DNA from 3 places in the Neorhizobium sp. T6_25 genome. Region 2 is predicted to be linked to each of the others. Evidence: predicted binding sites of a transcription regulator. Region 2 holds the regulator's gene; each other region holds the start of a gene.
The links. Region 2 encodes PhoB, which activates phosphate uptake and scavenging genes when phosphate is short. Its sites were predicted from a motif close to TGTCATNNANCTGTCAT; they were not measured.
Positions count from the first base shown of each region.

Region 1: a site for PhoB is predicted at 1,198-1,214, ahead of C5L10_RS09925 (PhoX family phosphatase). Genes of this name have one in related genera too.
Region 3: a site for PhoB is predicted at 1,128-1,144, ahead of C5L10_RS31930 (DUF2794 domain-containing protein). Genes of this name have one in related genera too.

Region 1 covers NZ_PVBL01000006.1:14,908-17,151, forward strand. The annotation lists gene C5L10_RS09915 (alpha/beta fold hydrolase) at 53-943, shown strand; gene C5L10_RS09925 (PhoX family phosphatase) at 1,277-2,244, shown strand, end outside.
Region 2 covers NZ_PVBL01000015.1:144,820-147,063, reverse strand. The annotation lists gene C5L10_RS20285 (winged helix-turn-helix domain-containing protein) at 25-711, opposite strand; gene phoB (phosphate regulon transcriptional regulator PhoB) at 726-1,409, opposite strand; gene phoU (phosphate signaling complex protein PhoU) at 1,431-2,144, opposite strand; gene pstB (phosphate ABC transporter ATP-binding protein PstB) at 2,190-2,244, opposite strand, start outside.
Region 3 covers NZ_PVBL01000041.1:34,414-36,657, forward strand. The annotation lists gene C5L10_RS31920 (Bax inhibitor-1/YccA family protein) at 1-41, shown strand, start outside; gene C5L10_RS31925 (GNAT family N-acetyltransferase) at 151-708, shown strand; gene C5L10_RS31930 (DUF2794 domain-containing protein) at 718-1,107, opposite strand; gene C5L10_RS31935 (thioredoxin family protein) at 1,401-2,150, opposite strand.

The sequences.
Region 1 (2,244 bases), on a different contig from region 2:
CAATTCACTCCTCGAAGGTTGACACGTTGGTCCGAAAAACGAGGAGGTCAGCATGCTTGACGTGCAAAAGGCCAGGCATCAGACAGCCAAAGTAGATGGGGTCGACGTGTTCTATCGCGAGGCAGGGCGACGCGACGCGCCCGGTCTGCTGCTGCTTCATGGCCAACCCAGCTCATCCTACAGTTTCCGCGACGTTATCAGCCCCTTGGCCAGCGTGGCCCGGGTCGTTGCACCCGATCTCCCCGGCTTCGGTTTCACGGAGGCGCCCGATGACTATGAGTACACGTTCGACGCCATGGCGCGGACGGTCGATGCCTTGACGAGGGAGATCGGGTTGGAGCGGTTCTTCCTCTACATCCACGATTTCGGGGCACCGGTGGCCTACTATCTGGCGCTGGCCCGCCCCGACCGCGTGCTTGGGCTCATCATTCAGAACGGCAATGCCCATGAGGAAGGCCTCGGTCCAGTTTGGGGGGCCAGCAAAGCCTACTGGGCGGAACCCACATTGGAGAACCGCGCGAACCTGCCCGAATGGCTCAATTTCGAAGGAGTGCGGCACACATATGTCGGCGACATCCCGGATAGGCTCAAACCGCAGTTCGCGCCAGAAGGCTGGCATCTTGACTGGGAACGGATGGCCCGCCCCGGACTGGTCGAAATACAGTTTCGCATCTTCAGCGACTATGGCCGCTATGTCGCCCGCTTTCCGGAGATTTCGGCCTATCATCGCGATCATCAGCCGCCGGCGCTACTAGTCTGGGGGCGGCACGACCCATATTTTGAGCTCGACGAGGTATTGGCTTATGCCCGCGAACTCGACCGGTTGGATATGCACGTTTTTGATGGGGCGCACCTTCTGCTTGAGACGCATCATCAGGAATGCGCCGCTCTTATGTGCGAGTTCATTGTAAATTCATGGAGCACAATGCCCAAGGGGGCATAGGCCGGCCGAGATCAAGATGGGGCCGAACCGACCGGTTTCGATTTTTCTCGCCCCGACCGCGCTGAGGACGGTGGCTGCGGAGCTGTTCGGCATAGACTGCTGTATCGACAACTTGCTTACCTCGCGGCAGGCTCCGCCCTCCCCTGGCGTTCGCTTCCTTGAAGGCCTCACGCACAGCGGTGACACCTGTGGTTTCGCCGGCTCCAAAAAGATTCGGAGCCTCTGAGACAAGAGATGGCCGGCGCGGGGATGGCTGTCGCATACCTGTAATAGTGTAACCTTAGGTTAGAACGGCTCCAGACTTGGGGCAAATCCGAACTTAGAGGCGAGCCAATGAACGAGCACACTTCCCAGAAAATATTCCGAACGACTCAGCTTGAAGATGCGAATGGCGATGGCCACAACACAAGCGTTAACCCGACCATGGGTGAAATCATCGGCAAGCGTTTCTCGCGCCGGAATTTTCTGCAGGGCTCGCTTGCCGTCTCAGCAATCGCGGCCACGGTGAGCCCCGTCGCCCTGATGAGCGCGGACGAGGCGCGTGCCCAGGATAAGAGCGGCTCCGCCTTCAAGTTCGCCGAAGTGGAAGCGGGCGTTGATGCCAACCACCACGTGGCCAGCGGTTATGACGCCGATATCCTTCTGCGCTGGGGCGATGCTGTCCTGCCCAGCGCGCCGACATTCGATCCGGCCAAGCAGACGGCTGACGCGCAGAGCAAGCAGTTCGGTTACAACAACGACTATGTCGGCTACATTCCGCTAGAAGGTTCAAGCGAGCACGGCCTGCTCGTCGTCAATCACGAATACACCAACCCGCACCTGATGTTCCCGGGCCTCGTCAAGGTCGTGGATGGCAAGATCAAGCAGGGCGCGCTCAGCAAGGAGCAGGTGGATGTCGAAATGGCGGCCCATGGCGGCACCATCGTCGAAATCCGCAAGGCCGGCGGCAAGTGGCAGGTCGTCACCGACGGCAAATACAATCGCCGTATCACTGCCAACACTCCCATGGAAATTACCGGCCCGGCCGCTGGCAACGATCGCCTGAAGACCAATGTCGATGCGACTGGCACGCGCGCCATCGGCACGATCAACAACTGTGCCGGGGGCGTCACGCCGTGGGGCACCTACATCATGGCGGAAGAGAATTTCCATGGCTATTTCTCCGGCACGCTGCCGGAAGGCCATAAGGAGGCCGCCAACTACAAGCGTTACGGCGTTCCGGAAGGTGGCTATGAGTGGGCCAATTTCTACGACCGCTACGATCTCGCCAAGGAACCGAATGAGCCGAACCGCTTCGGCTG
Region 2 (2,244 bases):
GGACTCAAGTCCAACGAGACGGCGTCAGAAATCGCCCAATGCGTATCCGGCGCCGCGCACGGTCCGGATCACGTTGTCGGACTTGCCGAGGCTGATGACTTTGCGAAGCCGGCCGATATGGACATCGATGGCGCGCTCATCGACAGTCGTGTCGTCGCCCCATAGGGACGCCTTGAGCTCCGAGCGGGAATAGACCTTGCCCGGCGTCCGCATCAGGAATTCAAGGAGCTTGAACTCCTTCGGCCCGAGCTTGACCTCACGTTTCTGCCGGTGAACCCGATGGGCTTCCCGGTCAAGCGTGAGATCGCCGACCTTCAGCATATGGTCGAGAAGCGCCGGGTTCACGCGCCTGAGCAGGTTCTTCACACGGACAACGAGCTCGACCGGGGAGAATGGCTTTAGGAGGCAATCGTCGGCACCCGCCGCGAGTGCTATGAGGTGAAGGCCTTCGCCACCCGACGGCACAAGGAGGATGATCGGAAGGCGCGACAGGACAGGGTCGAGACGCACCTCGCGGCACACCTCGAGACCTCGCACGCCCGGAAGATCCGAACTCATGACCAGGATATCCGGCGGAACCGCTTTCAAGCGATTTGAGATCTCGGCTCCACTTGCCAGCATCGATACGACGAAGCTGTCGGCCACGAGGGCTTTCCGCAATATCAGGCGGAACGACTCGTCGTCGTCGACCAACAGGACCCGCGCGCTCATCTCGTGGCCACCAACTATGTTTCCATGGAGTATCCGGCGCCGCGGACGGTGCGGATGACATCCTGCATGTTGGAGAAGTTGAGTGCCTTGCGGAGTCTTCCCACATGGACGTCGACCGTACGCTCGTCGACGTAGATGTCATGGCCCCAGACGCCGTCCAGAAGCTGCGAGCGGGAAAAGACCCGCCCCGGCGCCGCCATCAGGAATTCGAGCAGGCGGAATTCGGTCGGGCCCAGACGCACTTCGCGGCTCTTGCGGTGGACGCGATGGGTTTCCCGATCAAGTTCGATATCGCCGCAACGGAGAACGCTTGAGAGCACCTCCGGACGGGCCCGGCGCAGCATGGCCTTGACGCGCGCCATCAGTTCCGGCGTCGAGAAGGGTTTTACCACATAGTCGTCGGCGCCGGTGGCGAGGCCGCGAACACGTTCGCTCTCCTCGCCGCGGGCCGTCAGCATGATAATCGGCAGGCGCTCGGTTTCCGGGCGCATGCGCAGCCGGCGGCAGAGTTCGATGCCGGAAACGCCGGGCAGCATCCAGTCCAGGATCAGAAGGTCCGGTACCCGCTCCTGAAGCCGAATTTCGGCTTCGTCGCCCCGCAAAACGGTATCGACCTCATAACCCTCGGCTTCCAGATTGTAGCGAAGAAGCACGCTCAGCGCCTCTTCGTCTTCTACGACAGCGATTTTCGGCAGCATTCTTGGCCTGCTCCGTCAGTTCTATTCGGTGATCGCGCCGAGCGTGTTCGACGAGTCGTCCTTCGGACGATCGCCTTCCGGCTGGGCGCCTGTCGTCATGTAGTAGATGGTCTCGGCGATGTTGGTGGCGTGGTCGCCGATACGCTCGATGTTCTTGGCGCAGAACAGAAGATGCGTGCAGGTGGTGATGTTGCGCGGATCCTCCATCATGTAGGTGAGGAGTTCGCGGAACAGCGAGGTGTACATCGCGTCGATTTCCTCGTCGCGGCTGCGGATCGCCTCGGCCTTTTCCGCCGAACGCGTCGCATAGACGTCGAGGACGTCCTTGAGCTGCACGAGGGCGAGATCGGAGAGATGTTCGAGGCCGCGGGCGAGCTTGCGCGGAACGCCGGTGCCCTGAACCGCGATGACGCGCTTGGCGGTGTTCTTGCCAAGGTCGCCGACGCGCTCCAGATCGGAGGCGATGCGCAGCGAACCGACGATCTCGCGAAGGTCGGCTGCAACCGGCTGGCGGCGGGCGATCGTGATGATCGCCTTGTCGCCGATCTCGCGCTCGGCGTGATCGAGGATCACGTCGTCGGAGATGACCTTCTGGGCGAGTGCGGCGTCGGAATTGACCAGCGCCCGCACGGCGTCCGAGCACATCTGCTCGGCGAGGCCACCCATTTCGGAAATGCGGCGGCTCAGGTATTTCAGTTCGTCGTCATAAGCCGACAGGATATGGGTCGATGCCATCTTCTAGTCCTCAAAATTGATTTTCAGGCGGCACAATCGGCTGGATCAGCCGAAACGGCCCATGATGTAATCCTGGGTGCGCTGATCGTCGGGATTGGTG
Region 3 (2,244 bases), on a different contig from region 2:
TCACGTTCCTCCTCCAGTTCCTGGGCAACCGGAACAACTGATCTCGAGGAATTCGGATAGGAAAAGGCGGCCTCCGGGCCGCCTTTTTTATTGCCCGGCCTCGCGCCACGGCATAGGCTTGGCGATCCCTTTCAACGGCCTGAAATCTCAATGACATTCCATCTCCGCGACGCCTCCCCCGCCGATCTTCCCGCCATCACCGAGATCTATCGCGACAGCGTGCTGAACGGCACCGCAAGCTATGAGATCCTGCCCCCCGACCAGGCGGAGATGACGGCCCGTTTCGAGGCGATCCGAGCCAAGGGTTACCCCTATATCGCAGCGGAACAGGAAGACGGCACCCTGCTCGGTTATGCCTATGCATCCGCCTTCAGGACCCGCCCCGCCTATCGCTGGCTGGTCGAGGATTCGATCTACCTGGCGCCGGAAGCGCGCGGCAAGGGCGTCGGAAAGGCGCTGCTCAAGGAGCTGCTGGTGCGTTGCGAGGCGCTCGGTTTCCGCCAGATGGTCGCCGTCATCGGCGGCGCAAGTCCCGCTTCCGTGGCGCTCCATCGCGGCCTCGGCTTCGAACTGACGGGCACCCTGAAGGGCACCGGCTTCAAGCACGGAAAGTGGCAGGATACGGTGCTGATGCAGGTCTCGCTCGGCGAAGGCAATGAAACAGACCCGGATCCCGGCGTCTATCCCGGTTCGCTGTTTACCGAGTAGCGCGCCGCCTCAGTCGATCAGTTTCAGCACCTTGTCGAACACCTTGAGCACCTGCGGCAGCTCATGGCCACGCTTCATGATCATGCCATGGGTGTTCATCACGGAGTAGGCGCCCTGCTTGCCGGCGAGCTTCGGGTTCTTCTCTATCCGGAAGAGCGGGCTTTCGCCTGAGCGTTTGAAGACGGAGAACACGGCCCGGTCCTTGAGGTGGTCGATCGCGTAGTCCTTCCACTCCCCCTCGCCGACCATTCGGCCGTAAATCCTCAAGATCGCATCGAGTTCGCGCCGGTGGAAGGTGACCGGCGCGGGATCGCGGTTCTGCCGATATTCACTGAGATCGACGACGACGGCTGCGTCCCGGGGTCTCTGGCTCCCCGGCAAATCCGGCTGATCTGTCATTAAGACTCCCAAATCGTCAAATGTCAGAGATGTGACAGTGTGCCCGAGAGGCCGTAAAAATCAACCCCGGCAATTCGCCGGGAACGAACCGTCACGATTTTATTCTTGCCCCATTTCGAACAAAAGAGTGCCCGATTTCGAAGCGAGATTGGCATCGTTGGTTGGCGCCGTTTTCAGCGCCATATGGCCCGGTCTGGTGCATTGACCCTTACCCCCAGCCCCCCAATGTTATTGGATCGGGCCGCCAACAAGAATTCACGCACAATCCGGCAAGCCAGAAACCGCGTCCGCGGTCAGTATTTTTTGCGGCCTGCCATCAGCACGGTCGCGCCGAGAATTGCCGCAGGCTCGCCGCCCGGGCCGGACGTTTGCAGCAGGATCGCGCAACCATCCTTCTTTGACTTGCCCATCAGCTTGCCCGGCAGGGTCAGCTTCATGCTCTGGCCGTTCCAAGTGCCGACCGACTGCACGTCATAGACGGCGTGCCAATATTCCATCGTCTTGCCGCTGTTTTCACCCTTGGTGACATCCACCAGCTGGCGCTTGGTGAAATAGGCGACGACCACGTCGGCCTGGCCCTTGCCGTCGCCGATCTCGATCTCGATTTCGTCGCCGCGCATCGCCGCGGTGACCGGGACGTCGAGCCCCTTGCCGGTTTGGCCGAGCGCCTTCACCTTGTCGTTGATGATAGTGAGGTCGTTGCCCTTGACGTGATCCCGGCCGTTGATGACGGCCTGCGGGGTATAGACGCCGCTCCGCCCCAGCGTCTTGGCATAGCCATATTGCCGCTCGGTATTTTCCTTGGAGCTCAGCGTGTCGGTCCAGCCGAGATAGTTCCAGTAATCGACGTGATAGGAAAGTACGACCATGTCTCCCTGCGCCACCAACTCACCCAGAGCGGCATCGGCCGGCGGGCAGGAGGAGCAGCCTTGGGAGGTAAAAAGTTCGATCACGCCCTTCGGCGCCCTGACCTCTCCTGCAAATGCAGTGCCCGCATAAAACAGGCCCGCAACAAGGAGTACGGAGCGAAAACGAAAGGGCATGGGTGGCAGACCTTTTTATCAGGGTAGCTGTTATCCACGATTGCTCGCGGCGATCAAGGGCCTAACGCACGGGATGGCGGAAAGTAACCACCGG